Aureimonas sp. SA4125: one gene and its partner. The protein of the gene in region 2 binds, or shares a complex with, the protein of the main gene of each other region. Links are inferred from orthologs where the notes say so. Each region holds a gene or a part of one and is shown on either strand. Other genes may lie near its edges. The genes, in order: secA and secY.

Region 1 (12,973 bases), 1.3 Mb from region 2 along the record:
TCCGCCGGCGGCCGACAAGCCCCGCTGACCTCACGAGAGGTGCCGGGGATCTCCCTGTGTCGAAAGGACGGCTTCGGTCGCTCATGCACAACTATCTCGACTTCGAAAAGCCGGTCGCCGACCTTGAAAGCCAGATCATCGCGCTGAAGGGGATCGGCGAGAACAAGGATGGCGTCGACGTCACCGAGGAGATCCAGCGGCTCGAGAAGCGGTCGCACGATGCCTTGCTCGACCTCTACAGAAAGCTGACGCCCTGGCAGAAGACGCAGGTCGCCCGTCACGCCGACCGGCCGCATTGCCTCGACTATGTCGAGCGGATGATCACCGACTTCACGCCGCTGGCCGGCGACCGCTTCTTCGCCGAGGACCACGCCATCATTTCCGGCTTCGGCAGGTTGGACGGGCAGTCGATCGCGATCATCGGCCAGGAGAAGGGGTCTGACACCCAGACCCGGCTGAAGCACAATTTCGGCATGGCCCGCCCCGAGGGCTACCGCAAGGCTGTCCGCATCATGGAGATGGCCGAGCGTTTCGGCATTCCGGTCCTGACGCTGGTCGACACGGCCGGTGCCTATCCCGGCATCGGCGCCGAGGAGCGCGGCCAGGCCGAGGCGATCGCCCGCTCGACGGAGGCCTGCCTCAACCTGAAGGTGCCGCTCGTGTCGGTGATCATCGGCGAGGGTGGCTCGGGCGGTGCCATCGCGCTGGCAGCAGCCAACCGGGTGCTGATGCTGGAGCATGCCATCTACAGCGTCATCTCGCCGGAAGCCGGCGCTTCGATCCTCTGGCGCGACGCGACACGGGCGCAGGACGTTGCCCAGGCGATGAAGATCACCGCACAGGACCTGAAGGGCTTCGGCGTCATCGACGAAATCGTGCCCGAGCCGATCGGCGGCGCGCATCGCGATGCCGGTGTGGCGATCGACACCACGGCAGAGCGCATCCGGGCGGCGTTTGCGGAACTGACGCCCCGCGATGGCGCGACGCTGCGGCGCGAACGCCGCGAAAAGTTCCTGGCGATCGGCCGGAATTTGTAAGTTCGCCAGGGCCGCTCGTCCCCTTTTGCGGCGATCGTGGCAGAACCGCCACGCTCGTGACCTAGCGTTACCGCTCGACCTTCGTCACAATGGCGTCGTCCTTGTGGGATCGAAGGGCGTATTCCGCGGCCGGGGCTGCGATGTTAACGCATCGTTAGGGCCCGCGGAGTCAAAACAAGAGACAAATTGTCTGAGTCCGAGCAAGGGTTTGCCAGGGTTCGGGCTGGTGCCAGCGGTCTGTGCGGCCGTGGGGCAGGATGGATGCAAGGGGCAGCGGGGTTGAAGCCCCCTGCCGAACAGGGGGACGGGCATGCTCGTCAGACGTCTGATCACTGCCGCCGCGCTCGCGGTCAGCCTGTTTGCCGTCTCGGCCTGTCAGCCGGGCGCCGATTTCGGCGACCTGATGGGACCGCAGGCGCCGGTTCCCGCTGCCCTCATCAAGGTGATGAAGACCAAGGACATGGGGCTGACGTCGCCGATCCTGGTTCGTCTGTTCAAGGAAGAATCCGCGCTCGAGGTCTGGAAGCAGAAGTCGAGCGGCAAGTACGAACTTCTGAAGACCTACTCGATCTGCGCCTGGTCCGGAAAGCTCGGGCCCAAGAAGGCCGAAGGCGATCGCCAGGGGCCCGAGGGCTTCTACACCGTCGTGCCGTCGCAGTTGAACCCGGGCTCTCAGCACCATCTCGCCGTCAACATCGGCTATCCCAACGCCTATGACCGCTCGCACGGCTTTACCGGCCAGAACCTGATGATCCACGGCTCGTGCAATTCGTCCGGGTGCTACGCCATGGACGACTGGCAGGTCGAGGAACTCTACGCGCTCGCCCGTGACAGCTTTGCCGGCGGTCAGCGCTCGTTCCAGATCCAGGCCTTTCCCTTCCGCATGACACCGAAGAACCTTGCCCGGCATCGCCAGTCCGAGCACTACGCGTTCTGGAAGATGCTGAAGGAGGGGTCGGACCGTTTCGAACTCACCAAGCGTGTGCCGAATGTCGGCGTCTGCGAAAAGCGCTACGTCTTCGATCCCCTGCTGGAGCCCGGCCAGACCCTCCTGCCGGCAGGGCCCTGCCCGGTGGTCGAGGAGACCGTCGAGGTCGCCGCCAAGCGCCTGTCCGACCAGGCCGAGGAAGACAGGCTGTTTGCGCAGATGAAGCCGCACGAATTCGCGCCCGTCTCGACCTTCAGCTACAAGACCGGCACGCCGATCACCGCCGATGCCTATGCCGCCGAGCAGCACCGCCGCGAAGGTTTCGACCGTTTCGGCAAGCCGCTGAAGACCCGCAAGGCGACCGTTTTCGACGGCTTCACGAAGTAGTCCCGGCCGGGCCGCGCGTCGCCGGACCGCGTCGGCGGCCGGCCGTTCGCATGGTCATGGCGAGCCGACCGAACGCCAAGGCGCGGGATGGGCTGCGGACCTCCTCCCGCGGCTTGCCCCGTCGGAGTGCTCGGCCGACGAGCGCCGCAGCGAAGCCGTCGCGCTCAAATCGTCCTTCGTTGCCGGCACCGCGCCGGAAAGCGCCGCGCCACCGGCACTTCCCAGCCAGCGACGCCGATCGAGGCGGGACAAGGCCGGTTGCCGGCTCCATCCCGCATTCCGAGGGCGGCAACGCTTCAGTCAGCGCATAAAAAACCGGGACGCTGCCGCCCCGGTCCTTGAACGTGCCGCCTGCCGGCTCCCGCTCTCAGGCGAAAGCGCCGTGGCAGTGCTTGAACTTCTTGCCCGAGCCGCAGGGGCAGGGCTCGTTGCGACCGACGACACCCCAGAGGCTTGGATCCTCGTTGTCGGCGGACAGGCCGGTGGCATCGTCCTCGCCGGTCGTGGCATCGATGTGATGCGCCGTCATCATCGGCAGCAGATCGTCCTGAGACTGCTGCTGCTCATCCTGCCGCACGACCTCGACGCGCATCAGCTGCGCGGTGGTGCGCTCGCGCAGATGGCCGAGCATCGTCTCGAAGAGCTCGAAGCCCTCCGATTTGTACTCGTTCAGCGGGTCGCGCTGGGCGTAGCCGCGGAAACCCACGACCGAGCGCAGGTGATCGAGGTTGACCAGATGTTCGCGCCAGAGAAGGTCGATGGTCTGGAGGACGACCGACCGCTGGATGTAGGTCATCATCTCCGGCCCGAAACGCTCGGTCTTCTCGGCGAAGATGGCGTCCGCGGCGTCGAGGATGCGTTCGCGGATGACGGTCTCGTCGATGCCTTCCTCGTCGGCCCATTCCTTGATCGGCAGATCGAGGTTGAGAAGCTCCAGGCACTCCTCGCGCAGCTCGGCGGTCTGCCACTGCTCGGGATAGGCGCGCTCGGGAATATGTCGGGCGACGGCGGCCTCAATGGTCGCCTGGCGCATGTCGGTGACCGTCTCCGTCAGCCCTTCCGCATCCATCAGTTCGAGCCGCTGCTCGAAGATGACGCGGCGCTGGTCGTTCATCACGTCGTCGTATTTCAGAAGGTTCTTGCGGATGTCGAAGTTGCGCGCCTCGACCTTCTTCTGCGCCTTCTCCAGCGCCTTGTTGATCCAGGGGTGGACGATCGCCTCGTCCTCCTTCAGGCCGAGCCGGGTCAACATGGTGTCCATGCGCTCGGAGCCGAAGATGCGCATCAGGTCGTCCTGCAGCGACAGGAAGAACTTTGACCGGCCGGGATCGCCCTGACGGCCGGAGCGGCCGCGCAGCTGGTTGTCGATGCGCCGCGACTCGTGCCGCTCGGTGGCCAGAACGTAGAGGCCGCCGGCAGCCAGCGCCTGATCTTTCAGGCGCTTGATGTCGGTCCGGATCGCCTCCTCGGCGGCGGTCCGCTCCGGGCCCTCCGGCATGTCCTTCAGTTCGTGCTCGATGCGCATGTCGGCATTGCCGCCGAGCTGGATGTCGGTGCCGCGACCGGCCATGTTGGTGGCGATCGTCACCGCGCCGGGCACGCCCGCCTGCGCGACGATATAGGCCTCCTGCTCGTGATAGCGGGCGTTCAGCACCTGAAAATTCTTCAGCCCGCCCTTGGCCAGCCGCTCGGCCAGCATTTCGGACTTCTCGATCGAGGTCGTGCCGACGAGGACCGGCTGGCCGCGGCCAGCCGCCTCGTTGATCTCGTTGGCGATCGCCTTGAACTTCTCGTCCGCCGTCCGGTAGACCTCGTCGTCCTCGTCGATGCGCTTGACCGGCAGGTTCGTCGGGATCTCCAGCACATCGAGGCCGTAGATGTCGCCGAACTCGGCCGCTTCCGTCGACGCCGTGCCGGTCATGCCGGCAAGACGCTCGTACATGCGGAAATAGTTCTGGAAGGTGATCGAGGCGAGCGTCTGGTTCTCGGGCTGGACGGTGACGCCCTCCTTGGCTTCCAGCGCCTGGTGCAGGCCTTCCGAATAGCGCCGGCCCGGCATCATGCGGCCGGTGAACTCGTCGATGATGACGATCTCGTCGTTGCGGACGATGTAGTCCTTGTCGCGCTGGAACAGCGTGTGGGCCTTCAGCGCGTTGTTCACATGGTGGACGATCGCGACGTTCTCGATGTCGTAGAGCGAGGCGCCGACGAGATGGCCCGCCGATTCCAGCAGACGCTCGAGCTTCTCTGTGCCGTCCTCGGTGAACGAGACCTGGCGTTGCTTCTCGTCGAGCTCGTAGTCCTCGGGACCGAGCTGCGGGATGAAGGCGTCGATGGTCTTGTAGAGATCGGATCGGTCGTCGAGCGGGCCGGAGATGATGAGCGGCGTGCGCGCCTCGTCGATCAGGATCGAGTCGACCTCGTCGACGATCGCGAAGTGATGGCCGCGCTGCACCATCTGGCCGCGCTCGTACTTCATGTTGTCGCGCAGGTAGTCGAAGCCGAGCTCGTTGTTGGTGGCGTAGGTAATGTCACAGGCATAGGCGGCGCGACGCTGGTCGTCCGAGAGGCCGTGCGTGATGATGCCGACGGACATTCCGAGGAAGCGATAGACCTTGGCCATCCATTCCGCGTCGCGCGTGGCGAGATAGTCGTTCACGGTGACGACGTGCGCGCCCTTGCCGGCAAGCGCGTTGAGATAGACGGGTAGGGTCGCGACGAGGGTCTTGCCCTCGCCGGTCCGCATCTCGGCGATCGACTTGCGGTTCAGGACCATGCCGCCGATCATCTGGACGTCGAAATGGCGCATGCCGAGAGCCCGCTTGGCGGCTTCGCGCACTGTCGCGAAGGCCGGAACGAGCAGGTTGTCGACCGGGGTGCCGGCGGCGATCTGGGCTCGGAACTCGTCGGTACGGCCGCGCAGCGCCTCGTCGCTCAAGCCTACCAGCGAGGCCTCGAGCGCGTTGATTTCCCGCACGAAGGGCTCGAAACGTCGAACAACCCGATCGTTCGACGAACCGAGCAACTTGCGGGCGATGCCGCCGAGACTGACCATGAACAGGCCTTTCTAAAGATGAATCGAGACGCTTGCCGGTGGAGGGATCTACCGACGAGCGGCCGCAAAGCGGTCCAGACCTTGCCCCAACCGATCACGAGGCAGTGCCGCCATGCCGGCTTGCCGAAGCCAATTGCGCAGCAGGATCAGGGGCTTGCGTATCGTTCCGGCATAAGGCCCGTCCCCTGTCTGCCTGGGTCGCGACAGGGGCGCGGCTGGACTTTGACGACGCGAGAGAGATAAGAGGGGGGCAAAGCGATGTCAACGCCGCAGAGAGGCGCGCTCCGGCCCTTAAAAGACCGCAAAGCCAAGACTTTCAGAACCCGTTTTCAGGAAGATCTGGCAACGGGCGCCGGCTTCTTACCCCGAGATGACCCGAGGAACCTTCATGACCAAGACCATCAAGCTTCTGCTCGCCGCAACCGGCCTATCCCTGATGACGCTGGCCGTCCCGTCGCTGGCCGCCGATAGCGATGTCGTCGCCAAGGTCGGCGACCAGTCGATCACGGCAGGCGATCTCGACCTGGCTGCGCAGGATCTCGGCGAGCAGTTCAGCAAGCTGCCGCCCGAGCAGCGCAAACTCGCCGTCCTCTCGGCGCTGATCGACATCAAGTCGCTGGCGCAGGAAGCCGAGAAGGCCGGAATCGCGAAGGACAAGGTCGTCGAGGCGCGCATCGCCTTCCTGCGTGAGCGCGCTTTGCACAATGCCTATTTCCAGAAGCAGGGCGTCGACGCCATCACCGATGACGAGCTGAAGGCGCGCTACGACGCCGAGGTCGCCAAGATCAAGCCGGTCGAGGAACTGCATGCCCGCCACATCCTGGTGAAGACCAAGGAAGAGGCCGAGGCAATCATCAAGAAGCTCGACGGCGGTGCCGACTTCATGACGCTCGCCGCCGAGCAGTCGAACGGTCCCTCGGGTCCCGAGGGCGGCGATCTCGGATTCTTCGGCCCCGGCCAGATGGTGCCGCCGTTCGAGACGGCCGCCTACGCGCTCGAAGTCGGCAAGTATACCCAGCAGCCCGTGCAGACGCAGTTCGGCTGGCACATCATCCAGGTGACCGAGAAGCGCCCGCAGAAGCAGCCCGAGTTCGACGCGGTGAAGGAGCAGATCCGTCAGGTCATCATGCGCGAGAAGTACATGGTCCTGGTGCAGAAGGCGCGCGAGGAACAGAAGGTCGTCTACGTCGATCCGGCGATGAAGACCGCCGTCGAGGCGATGGAAAAGGCCGCCTCCGCTCCGCCGGCCGAGGGCGCGGAACCTGCGGGCGCTGCGCCCGCCGATGCCGCGCCGGCCACGGCGCCCGCGCAGTAAGCAGCCACCGCCGGACACTGACGGGCGCGCCAGCGATGGCGCGCCCCTTTTTCAATGACACTGGGATGGGGACTTCCATGAGCACAAGCATCTCGCCGCTGGCACCGACCGACTATGCCAACCTGCCGGCGATCGAGGGCCTGCGCATCGCGACCGCCGCGGCGGGCATCAAGTACAAGGGCCGGACCGATGTTCTGATGATGGTGCTGGACGCCCCCGCCAGCATCGCCGGGGTCTTCACCCGCTCGAAATGTCCTTCCGCGCCTGTCGATCTCTGCCGCGAGAACCTGAAGGGCGGCAGCGTTCGCGCCATCGTCGTCAATTCCGGCAATGCCAACGCCTTCACCGGACGGCGTGGCCGCGAGACGACGGCGATGACCGCGGTCGCCGCGGCGGAGGCGGTGGGATGCCGCTCGAACGAGGTCTTCCTCGCCTCGACCGGGGTGATCGGCGAGCCACTCGACGCCGCCAAGTTCAGCCATCTTCTGGAAGGGCTTGCCAAGGAGGCGACCGGCGCACGCTGGCGCGACGCTGCCGACGCCATCATGACCACCGATACCTATCCGAAGCTCGCAACCCGTGCGGTCGAGATCGCCGGCGTCACTGTCACGCTGAACGGCATCGCCAAGGGCGCCGGCATGATCGCGCCCGATATGGCGACCATGCTCTCCTTCCTCGCGACCGATGCGCCGCTGCCGGCGGCGACGCTCCAGGCCATGCTGTCGCAGGCGGTCGAGCCGAGCTTCAATTCGGTGACCGTCGACAGCGACACCTCGACCTCAGACACGCTGCTTCTCATCGCGACCGGCGCTGCCGCTTCCCGCGGGTGCCCGGAGATTTCCGATCCTGCCGATATCAGGCTGGAGGATTTCCGCTCGGCGCTCGCCGGCATGCTCCTCGATCTCGCCCGCCAGGTGGCGCGGGACGGCGAGGGCGCCCGGCACGAGATCCAGGTGACGGTGGAGGGCGCCGTCAGCGACGCCTCGGCCAAGCGCATCGCGCTGTCGATCGCCAATTCGCCGCTGGTCAAGACCGCCGTCGCCGGCGAGGACGCCAACTGGGGCCGCGTCGTGATGGCCGTCGGCAAGGCCGGCGAGCCCGCCGACCGCGACCGGCTGACGATCTCCTTCGGCGGGGTTCGCGTGGCGCTGAACGGCGAGCGCGATCCGGACTACAGCGAAGCTTCGGCCGCGGCCGTGATGAAGGGGCAGGAAGTGCCGATCCATGTCGCCCTCGGTCTCGGCAGCGGGCGCTGGACCGTCTACAGCTGCGACCTGACGAAGGACTATGTCGAGATCAATGGCGACTATCGAAGCTGAGAACCTGACGCAGCTCGCCGTCGTCCGGCGGCTGGAGGCCGCAGGCTTTCGCGCCTGGCCCGCGAGCCAGACGGAGTTCGACGGGACCTGGGCGGTCAGGCTGACCGCGGGTTTTCCCGCCAAGCGCCTGAACTCGGTCAACCCGCTCGACCGATCCGACCATCTCGACATTCCGGCAAGGGTCGAGCGTGCGGCCGCGCGGTTCAAGTCCTTTGGTCGGCCCTTTCTGTTTCGCCAGTCGCCGCTGGCGCCGCCGCAGCTTGTCCAGCATCTCGACGATCTCGGCTGGTCGTCCTTCGGCGAATCCATCGTCTTCTCGGCAGATCTTGCCGGTCTCGACCTGACGGATTGCGACCCCGACGTCGTGTCCGAGCTCACGCCGATCGGCGACGTCCATCGCTACATCGAAGCCAGTCTGGTCGTACACGAGCGGCCGGCCGAGCTGCGGGAGGGACTGACCGAGATCCTCGAATTGATCCGGCCGCCCTCGGCGCTCTTTCTGCTCGAGGAGGGAGCCCGACCGGTCGCCGTCGCCCTGGCGATCCGGGACAACGACCTTGCCGGCGTCCTCGATGTCGCGGTGTCCGCTGACCGGCGGCAACGCGGCATCGGCCGCGGCATCGTCACGGCGGCTCTGCGCCACACGCGGGCGATGGGGGCGCGTACCGCCTGGCTGCAGGTCGAGGCCGACAACGCGGCGGGGCTCGCCATGTATCGGAAGCTCGGCTTCGTCGAGGCCTATCGCTATGTCTACCGCGCGCCGCCTGCCTGAACCGCGTCGAGCCGGACCTCGCTCACGCAGCCTTTGCGGACCAGCCGGGGTCCGAGAGTTAAGGATCTCTTCAGCATGTCTGCAATCAGTCTGGTTCTCGTCGTCGCGTGCGCGCTGGTCGATGCCGATGGGCGGGTGCTCATCGCAGAGCGCCCGGCGGGCAAGTCGATGGCCGGCCTCTGGGAGTTTCCGGGCGGCAAGGTCGAGCCGGGCGAGACACCCGAGGAGTCGCTGATCCGCGAGCTTGAGGAAGAACTCGGGATCGTCACGAAGGCCGCCTGCCTCGCGCCGCTTACCTTCGTAAGCCATAGATATCAGGACTTTCACCTGTTGATGCCGCTCTATGTCTGCCGCCGATTCGAGGGCATCGCGACACCGCGCGAGGGACAAAGGCTGAAATGGGTCCGGCCGAAAGCGCTGCGCGACTATCCCATGCCGCCGGCCGACGCGCCGATCATCCCCTTCCTCGTCGACCTCCTCTGAGCGGCGAGCCCCGCCGCTGCCGCCCGCGGCGCGCCGAAAATGCCTGCCTCAGGTGCTAATCGATCCTGAAGGACCAGAGGACAGTTTAAGGCAATTTTCACCGCTCCCACGGCACAGTCAAAGTCGAGAAGGCGACGGCGGTCCGGTCCGCCTCGCTTTGCCAGACGGAGGTGTTCCATGAGAGATGTCAGTCAGAAGTCGGGGATTTCCGACACCCTCGTCGAAGCGCGTGGCGGCTTGTTTCGCGCCACGCTCCTGTTCGGATCGATTGCCGTCGCGCTGGCGATGATCGTCGTGCCGACCGCCGATCACCAGGCCAAGCTCGTGGCCGCCGAGCGCGTCAAGACGCTGGATACCGTCACGACGGGCTCGAGCGTCCGTTCGGACAAGAAACACTACGTGTCGCGCCTCAGCGTGCTGACGGACCCCGACAAGGGACCGTGCCTTCTCTTCCCGGATGGTACCCAGCGCGGCGCTTGCTGAGACGGCGTCACCGCGACGGCAGCCCGTGAAACTGCCCTCGTCGCACCCGGCCACGATGGGCCGCAGGCTGGCCCGCCAGCAGGCTGGCAGGTTTCGCCCCGTTTGCGCCCGGTCGCCGCTTCGGCGAGGCCGTCACGATGTTGGCGGACGGGACACCCGGGAACGGTCGGCGAGCGCCTCGCCGAGACTGGCCTTGGCGCTGCCGGGCTTCAGCGGCTTCTGCTGGCTTTCATGCGGCTTCCATCCGGAGAGATAGACGATGTCGAAGGTCGCGCGGACGCGGCCGTCGGCGTCGGCGAAACGCTCCTGGTAGATCTGCGCCGCGCGCAGGAAAAGGCGACGCGGCGTCGGCGTGCGGCTGCGGGCCGTCAGCGGGTTGGCCATTCCCATCGCGCGCAGGTCGCGCATCAGACCGAACATCGAATCATAGCGCACGGTGAGCCGGTCCTGGTCCGTCACCGGAAGGGCAAGACCGGCGCGCTGCAGCAGGGCACCGGCGTCGCGAATGTCGACAAAGGGTGGAACGCGCGGCGAGGCGCCGCCGCGGATTTCCGCCTCCGCCTCGAGAAGCGCGGTGCGCAACTCGTTCAGCGTCTCGCCACCGAGGAGCGCCGCCAGGAACAATCCGTCCGGGCGCAGCGTCCGCGCCGCCTGGATAAGGGCGCCGGGCGTGTCGTTGGTGAGATGCAGCGACAATGCCGAGACGACGAGATCGGCCGAGCCCTCCTTCAGCGGCAGGGCCTCTTCGTCGGCGACCACGGCAAGGCTGTCGCCGACGAGCGAGGCCAGGCGTTCCACCCGCACCAGCGTACCCACCTTGCCGCTCTGGCGGAGAAGCTCGGCCATCTCGCCGGAATGGCTGGCGAGGTCGATGCCGAGGGCGAAGTGCCGCTCGACCAGCGACAGTCGTTCGGCAAGTTCGGCGGCGACGTTTGCCAGAAGGAAGCGTGCCGAAGCCGCCGCGGGGTCGAGGGAGACGCGTTGCCGGCGGCGATCAAGGAGGGTGCGATCGAAGATCGGGGTGGCGCTCATTTAGTTTTTCCGTTGCTGCGACTTTCAAAGCTTGTAGCCGATGTAGGGCGGCGTATCGTGATGGCCTCGATCCTTTTTCCAGGAGACGGGCATGGCACTGTCGGTCCAGCGTGGCGCCGGGGTGATGTCGCAGATCGTGGCGAACCTGCTTTTCCCGCCAGTCTGTGCCGGCTGCCGGGTGGCGGTCGGCGGCCCGGATGCTCTCTGTGCCCGTTGCTGGACGCTCCTGCGCTTCATCGAGCGGCCTTATTGCGACGTGCTCGGCCTGCCCTTTTCCTATGATCCGGGGGAGGGGGCGGTGTCGCCGCAGGCGATCGCCGACCCGCCGCCCTTCGCTCGCCATCGCTCCGCTGTGATCTATGACGGGCTCGCCGCCCGTCTCGTCGCCGCGCTGAAATATGGCGACCGCACCGACCTCGTGCCGCTGATGGCCAGTTGGATGGGCCGCGCCGGCGAGGATCTCCTCGCCGATGCCGAGATCGTCGTGCCCGTTCCGCTGCACCGGGGGCGTTTATGGCGGCGGCGGTTCAACCAGTCGGCGGAACTGGCGCGGGCGCTCGTGCGCGGCGAGGCGGCGCGCGGCCGGGCGCTCGCCTCCGCGCCGCTGGCGCTGGCGCGGGTGAAGGCGACGCGCAGCCAGGTCGGGCTCGGGCGCCGGCAACGGCAGGAGAACGTGCGCGGCGCCTTCAAGATCGTGCCGGGCCAGCGCGCCGCGATCCTCGGCAGGCGCGTCCTTCTCGTCGACGACGTCTTCACCACCGGCGCCACCGTCGGCAGCGCCACCCTTGCGCTGATTCGGGCCGGTGCGCGGGATGTCGACGTCTTGACCTTTGCACGGGTTGCAGCGGAAGAATGAGGCGTCCATATCGGGGGGATAGCGGATTTCAGGACCAGCGCCATGACCGACGTCACCATCTATACCCGCCAGCTCTGCAGCTATTGCGCGCGGGCAAAGCAGCTTCTGGAGAAGAAGGGCGTCGCCTTCGAGGAGAAGGACGCCAGCCATTCGCCGGACCTGCGCAGGGAGATGATGCAGCGCTCGAACGGCGGCGCGACGTTTCCGCAGATCTTTATCGGCGAGACGCATGTCGGCGGCTGCGACGATCTCTATGCGCTGGAGCGTGCGGGCAAGCTCGACCCGCTTCTCGCCGCCTGATCCGGCCGTAACACGAGGGGCCGGTTGGCCCGAGGAAGAGACATGACCGTTTTCACCGCCGCCGTCCTGCAAATGCGTTCCGGCATCGATCCCGATGCCAATGCGCGCGATTTTTCGGCCCTCGTCGAGGAGGCGGTGGCCGGCGGCGCGCACTATGTGCAGAGCCCCGAGATGACGGGCATGGTCCAGCGTGACAAGGCCGGGCTGATGGCAAGGCTGAAGGACGGGCCCGAGGACGTCATCGTCCGCACCGCCGCCGAGCTCGCCCGTCGCTACGCCATCCACGTCCATGTCGGCTCGGTCGCCGTCGCCGTCGAGGGCGGCATGGTCGCCAACCGCGCCTTCCTGTTTCGCCCCGATGGCAGTCTCCAGACGACCTACGACAAGATCCACATGTTCGACGTCGATCTCGACAATGGCGAGAGCTGGCGCGAGTCGAGCACCTACCGCCCCGGCGGCAAGGCCGAGGTCGCCGATCTCGACATCGCGGGCGAAAAGGCTCGGCTCGGCTTTGCCGTCTGCTACGACATGCGCTTCCCCCAGCTCTTCCGGGCCGAGGCGCTCGCCGGGGCCGAGATCCTGACGGCCCCGGCCGCCTTCACCCGGCAGACCGGGGAGGCGCACTGGCACGTGCTTCTGCGGGCGAGGGCGATCGAGAACGGCGCCTTCGTCGTCGCCGCCGCTCAGGGCGGCGTCCACGCCGACGGGCGCGAGACCTATGGTCATTCGATCATCATCGACCCCTGGGGCAGGATCCTCGCCGAAGTCGATGGCGATGCGCCGGGCGTGGCCCTTGCGCGGATCGACACGGCCGATGTCGCGGCGGCGCGCCAGAAGATCCCGAACCTGCGCAATGCCCGCGACTTCAGCGTCGCGCCGGCGTCCTCCGCAGAGGCGGCCGAGTGATCACCTTCTCCCTGCGGTGCGAGCCCGAGGGGCATTCCTTCGATGGCTGGTTCCGCTCCAGCGAGGACTTCGAGACGCAGAACGCCGGGCACCTCGTCGC
Region 2 (4,323 bases):
TGATCGTGAAGCCGGAAGCCTGCAGGGCGCGCAGCGCCGATTCGCGGCCGGAACCGGGACCCGAGACCTCGACTTCCAGCGTCCGCATGCCGTGTTCCTGCGCCTTCTTGGCAGCATCTTCGGCAGCGATCTGGGCGGCGAACGGGGTCGACTTGCGCGAGCCCTTGAAGCCCTGGGCGCCAGCCGACGACCAGGCGATCGTGTTGCCCTGCGCGTCGGTGATGGTGATCAGGGTGTTGTTGAAGGTCGACTGCACGTGCGCGACGCCCGACGAGATGTTCTTGCGCTCGCGACGGCGGATGCGCTGCTCTTTAGCCATGGTTCATTCTTCCTTGAGATATCGACACCGCCGTAGTTCCAGCGGCTCCACCACCCAAGCGCCCGCTCAGCGGGCGCCTCGGCAATTACTTCTTCTTGCCGGCGATCGCCTTGGCAGGACCCTTGCGCGTGCGGGCATTGGTGTGCGTGCGCTGGCCACGGACCGGAAGGCCGCGACGATGACGCAGGCCACGATAGCAGCCGAGGTCCATCAGACGCTTGATGTTCATGGATGTCTCGCGACGCAGGTCGCCCTCGACCTGATAGTCGCGGTCGATCATCTCGCGGATCTGGAGGACTTCAGAATCGGTCAGGTCGTTGACGCGGCGCTCGGGGCCGAGATTGACCTTCTCGACGATTTCCTTCGCGACGGTCGGACCGATGCCGTGAATGTACTGAAGCGCAATGACGACGCGCTTGTTGGTCGGGATATTAACGCCTGCGATACGGGCCAAGTCCGTACTCCTTGAAAATGGGGCTCGAAGCCCTTGTGAAGCAAGGAACGGAGCCGATAAGCGAACAGCGCCCGGCTCGTGCTCCTCGAAAGGAACCCGGGCCGACCGCAGGAAAATCGCGATATGGCGCCGGATATAGTCTGGAAGTCCGGCGGGAGTCAACCAAGCCGGCGCTTCTCATTGCTTGTCAGCCGGGGCTCGAGGCCCCGGGATCCGATGTCGTCGCGGTCAGACGGCAGCAGCCTTCCCGGTACTCTCGATGATCGCCGAGAGATCCGCCGTCACCTCGTCGATGGCCTTCATGCCGTCGATGAAGCTGAGAATCCCCTTGCAGTGGTAATAGCCCACCAGAGGAGAGGTCTCCTTGTAGTAGGCGCGCAAGCGGGTGCGCATCACATCGGCATTGTCATCGGGGCGACGCTTGAAGTTCGAATGCCCGCAGTCGTCGCACACACCCTCAGCACGCGGCTTGCGATCGGTATCATGATAGACAGCGCCGCATTCAGCGCAGGTGTAGCGCCCGGAGACGCGATGGACGAGGACCTCGTCGTCGACGCGCATCTCGATCACGTGATCGAGCTTCATCCCCTTCGCCTTCAACATGGCCTCAGTCGAATCGGCCTGTTGAAGCGTCCGGGGATAGCCATCGAGAATGAACCCGTTGGCGCAGTCCGCCTGGTCGATCCGCTCGGCGATGATGGCATTGACGATCTCGTCCGAGACGAGCGAGCCGGCATCCATCACCGACTTCGCCTTGAGACCGATCTCGGTCTTCGCCGCGACCGCGGCCCGCAGCATGTCGCCGGTCGAGAGCTGCACGATGCCGTATTTCACGATGAGACGGTGGGCCTGCGTCCCCTTGCCCGCACCCGGTGGCCCTAGAAGTATCAGCCTCATCTTGCTCCCCGTTTCCCCCCACGGAGCTTCGCCTTTTTGACGAGCCCTTCGTATTGATGTGCCAGCAGGTGTCCCTGCACCTGGGCGACGGTATCCATCGTCACGCTGACCACGATCAACAGCGAGGTGCCACCGAGATAGAACGGAACGCCGGCGGCCGATATGAGGAATTCGGGCAGTAGACAAATGACGACCAGATAGATAGCGCCGATCACCGTAATCCGGGTCAGCACAAAGTCGATATACTCCGCCGTACGATCGCCCGGACGAATACCGGGGATGAAGCCACCGTGCTTCTTCAGGTTGTCTGCCGTGTCCTTCGGATTGAAGACCACCGCCGTGTAGAAGAAGGCGAAGAAGGCGATCATCGCCGCGTAGAGCAGCATGTAGAGCGGACGCCCATGTCCGAGCGACGCGATGACCGTCCCCGCCCAGCCCGGCAGGCTCGCCGTATCGGCGAAATTGGCGACCGTCACCGGCAGGAGCAGAAGCGACGAGGCGAAGATCGGCGGGATGACGCCGGCGGTGTTCAGCTTCAGCGGCAGGTGCGAGGTGTCGCCCTGGAACATCCGGTTGCCGACCTGACGCTTCGGGTACTGGATCAGCAGCCGGCGCTGGGCGCGCTCGAAGAACACGATTCCCGCGATGCAGGCGATCGCCACGAAGATCACGATGAGGATGATCGCCGCCGACAGCGCTCCGGTGCGGCCAAGCTCCAGCAGGTTGGCGATGGCGCTCGGAAGATTCGCGACGATGCCGGCGAAGATGATCAGCGAGATGCCGTTGCCGATGCCGCGCGAGGTAATCTGCTCGCCCAGCCACATCAGGAACATCGTGCCGCCGGTGAGCGTCAGGACGGTGGAGATGCGAAAGAACGTGCCGGGATCGCTGACGATGTTGGACGACGATTCGAGGCCGGCGGCGATGCCGTAGGCCTGCACCAGAGCCAGGAGCACGGTACCGTAGCGCGTATACTGGTTGATGACTTTGCGGCCCTGCTCGCCCTCCTTCTTCAGCGCCTCCAGCGTCGGAATGACCGAGGTCATCAGCTGGATGATGATGGAAGCGGAGATGTAGGGCATGATGCCGAGGGCGAAGATCGCCATGCGCCCGACGGCGCCGCCGGCAAACATGTTGAACAGGCCGAGAATGCCGGAGGACTGCTGCTGGAAGGCTTGAGCCAGCGCTTCCGGGTTGATGCCGGGCATCGGGATGTAGGTTCCCAGGCGGTAGACCAGAAGGGCCCCGAGGGTGAACCAGATTCTCTTCTTGAGGTCTCCGGCCTTCGAGAAGGCAGAGAAATTCAGATTCGCGGCAAGTTGTTCCGCAGCCGATGCCATCGCGTGTTATCTCCGGATTGCCTCAAGGGGGAGTCGGACGAACAGCCCCCTCCCCCCGAGGGAGCACGAGAGATAGGCGGCTGTGCCGACGCAATCAAGCGAAGGCTTCAGCCCTCGCCCGGCCGGTGATCAGGCTTCCGCGGCAACCGCGGGAAGCGTGACGGAACCGCCAGCCTTTTCGATCTTCTCGATCGCCGACTTCGACGCACCGGCGACCGTGATCGCCAGCTTGCCGGTCACTTCGCCGTCGCCGAGCAGGCGAACGCCGTCGCGGGTCTTGCGAACGATGCCGGCCAGCTTCAGCGCGTCGACGTCGATCGGCTTGCTCGCATCGAGCTTGCCGGCGTCGATCGCGATCTGGATGCGCGCCAGGGACACCACGGTGTAGTCCTTGGCGAAGATGTTCACGAAGCCGCGCTTCGGCAGGCGGCGATACAGCGGCATCTGGCCGCCCTCGAAGCCGTTGATCGCAACGCCCGAACGGGACTTCTGTCCCTTGACGCCGCGGCCACCGGTCTTGCCGGTTCCCGAACCGATACCGCGACCCACGCGCTTGCGCGAATGGGTGGCGCCGGCCACATCGGAAATCTCATTGAGTTTCATCGGATAAGCTCCTCGGGATCAGGCCTCGTCCACAACGCGGACGAGATGGCTGACCTTGGCAATCATGCCGCGAACCGAGGACGTGTCCTCGAGGGTCCGGGTACGGTGCATCTTGTTGAGGCCGAGACCGATCAGCGTCTGGCGCTGCTCGATCGGACGGCGGGTCGGGCTACCGATCTGTTCGACTGTGACAGTCTTGCCCTGGGTTTTCGTATCGGCCATCGCTTGGCTCCTTCGTCAGGCAGGCGGACGCTCCGAGCGCCCTGCCCCGCCAAATCAATCTTCGGCCTATCAGTCTTCAACGGCTACGAGGTCGCGACGGCGAGCCTGGAGCGCGGAATACTTGATGCCACGACGGGAGGCGACATCCTTCGGATGCATCGATCCCTTGAGCGCGTCGAAGGTCGCGCGCACCATGTTGTAGGGATTGGACGAACCGAGGGACTTGGCGACGACGTCATGAACGCCGACGGCCTCGAAGACCGCGCGCATCGGACCGCCGGCGATGATGCCGGTACCAGCCTCGGCCGAGCGGATGTAGACCTTGCCGGCGCCATGGCGGCCAGCGACGTCGTGATGGAGCGTACGCGCATCGCGCAGCGGCACGAAGATCAGGTCGCGCTTGGCGGCTTCCGTCGCCTTGCGGATGGCCTCAGGCACTTCACGCGCCTTGCCGTGGCCGAAGCCGACACGACCCTTGAGGTCGCCGA

The links.
Region 1: the proteins of secY (region 2) and secA are in contact, whole or in part, in a crystal structure (PDB 3DIN), measured with the Thermotoga maritima proteins. The link is inferred for Aureimonas sp. SA4125 from one-to-one orthologs. Residues at the interface, in WP_004081795.1 of Thermotoga maritima: Glu108, Gly109, Glu110, Glu111, Ala236, Glu237, Arg238, Arg239, Ile240, Thr241, Ile242, Gln243, Tyr244, Ala245, Arg246, Arg247, Val248, Thr249, Gly250, Arg251, Arg252, Val253, Tyr254, Gly256, Ala257, Ser258, Thr259, Tyr260, Leu261, Pro262; in WP_004082002.1 of Thermotoga maritima: Glu261, Ala262, Arg263, Lys300, Ala301, Arg302, Thr303, Ile304, Ile305, Leu323, Tyr324, Asp325, Pro326, Val329, Ser330, Tyr333, Ile336, Lys340, Phe345, Val349, Glu363, Phe364, Tyr374, Ser375, Gly376, Gly377, Glu393, Ile395, Thr482, Ser483.

The regions. Positions count from the first base shown.
Region 1 is NZ_AP025032.1:3,836,978-3,849,950, reverse strand. The notes cover bases 2,520-5,778. They hold secA (preprotein translocase subunit SecA), read right to left. Parts: upstream 5,408-5,778; coding sequence 2,720-5,407; downstream 2,520-2,719. In the rest of the region: Sa4125_RS18235 (acetyl-CoA carboxylase carboxyltransferase subunit alpha), read left to right, coding at 84-1,037; Sa4125_RS18230 (murein L,D-transpeptidase family protein), read left to right, coding at 1,348-2,352; Sa4125_RS18220 (peptidylprolyl isomerase), read left to right, coding at 5,796-6,722; bifunctional glutamate N-acetyltransferase/amino-acid acetyltransferase ArgJ, read left to right, coding at 6,800-8,041; Sa4125_RS18210 (GNAT family N-acetyltransferase), read left to right, coding at 8,022-8,813; Sa4125_RS18205 ((deoxy)nucleoside triphosphate pyrophosphohydrolase), read left to right, coding at 8,889-9,296; Sa4125_RS18200 (hypothetical protein), read left to right, coding at 9,474-9,779; Sa4125_RS18195 (methyltransferase domain-containing protein), read right to left, coding at 9,912-10,811; Sa4125_RS18190 (ComF family protein), read left to right, coding at 10,903-11,667; grxC (glutaredoxin 3), read left to right, coding at 11,710-11,967; Sa4125_RS18180 (carbon-nitrogen hydrolase family protein), read left to right, coding at 12,010-12,873; Sa4125_RS18175 (DUF1178 family protein), read left to right, coding at 12,870-12,973. UniProt on the Escherichia coli protein: Required for protein export, interacts with the SecYEG preprotein conducting channel.
Region 2 is NZ_AP025032.1:2,503,375-2,507,697, forward strand. The notes cover bases 839-3,661. They hold secY (preprotein translocase subunit SecY), read right to left. Parts: upstream 3,011-3,661; coding sequence 1,667-3,010; downstream 839-1,666. Other genes in these bases: Sa4125_RS11590 (adenylate kinase), read right to left, coding at 1,002-1,670; rplO (50S ribosomal protein L15), read right to left, coding at 3,140-3,613; rpmD (50S ribosomal protein L30), read right to left, coding at 3,632-3,661. Outside these bases: rpsK (30S ribosomal protein S11), read right to left, coding at 1-319; rpsM (30S ribosomal protein S13), read right to left, coding at 405-773; more of rpmD, read right to left, coding at 3,662-3,835; rpsE (30S ribosomal protein S5), read right to left, coding at 3,905-4,323. UniProt on the Escherichia coli protein: The central subunit of the protein translocation channel SecYEG. Consists of two halves formed by TMs 1-5 and 6-10.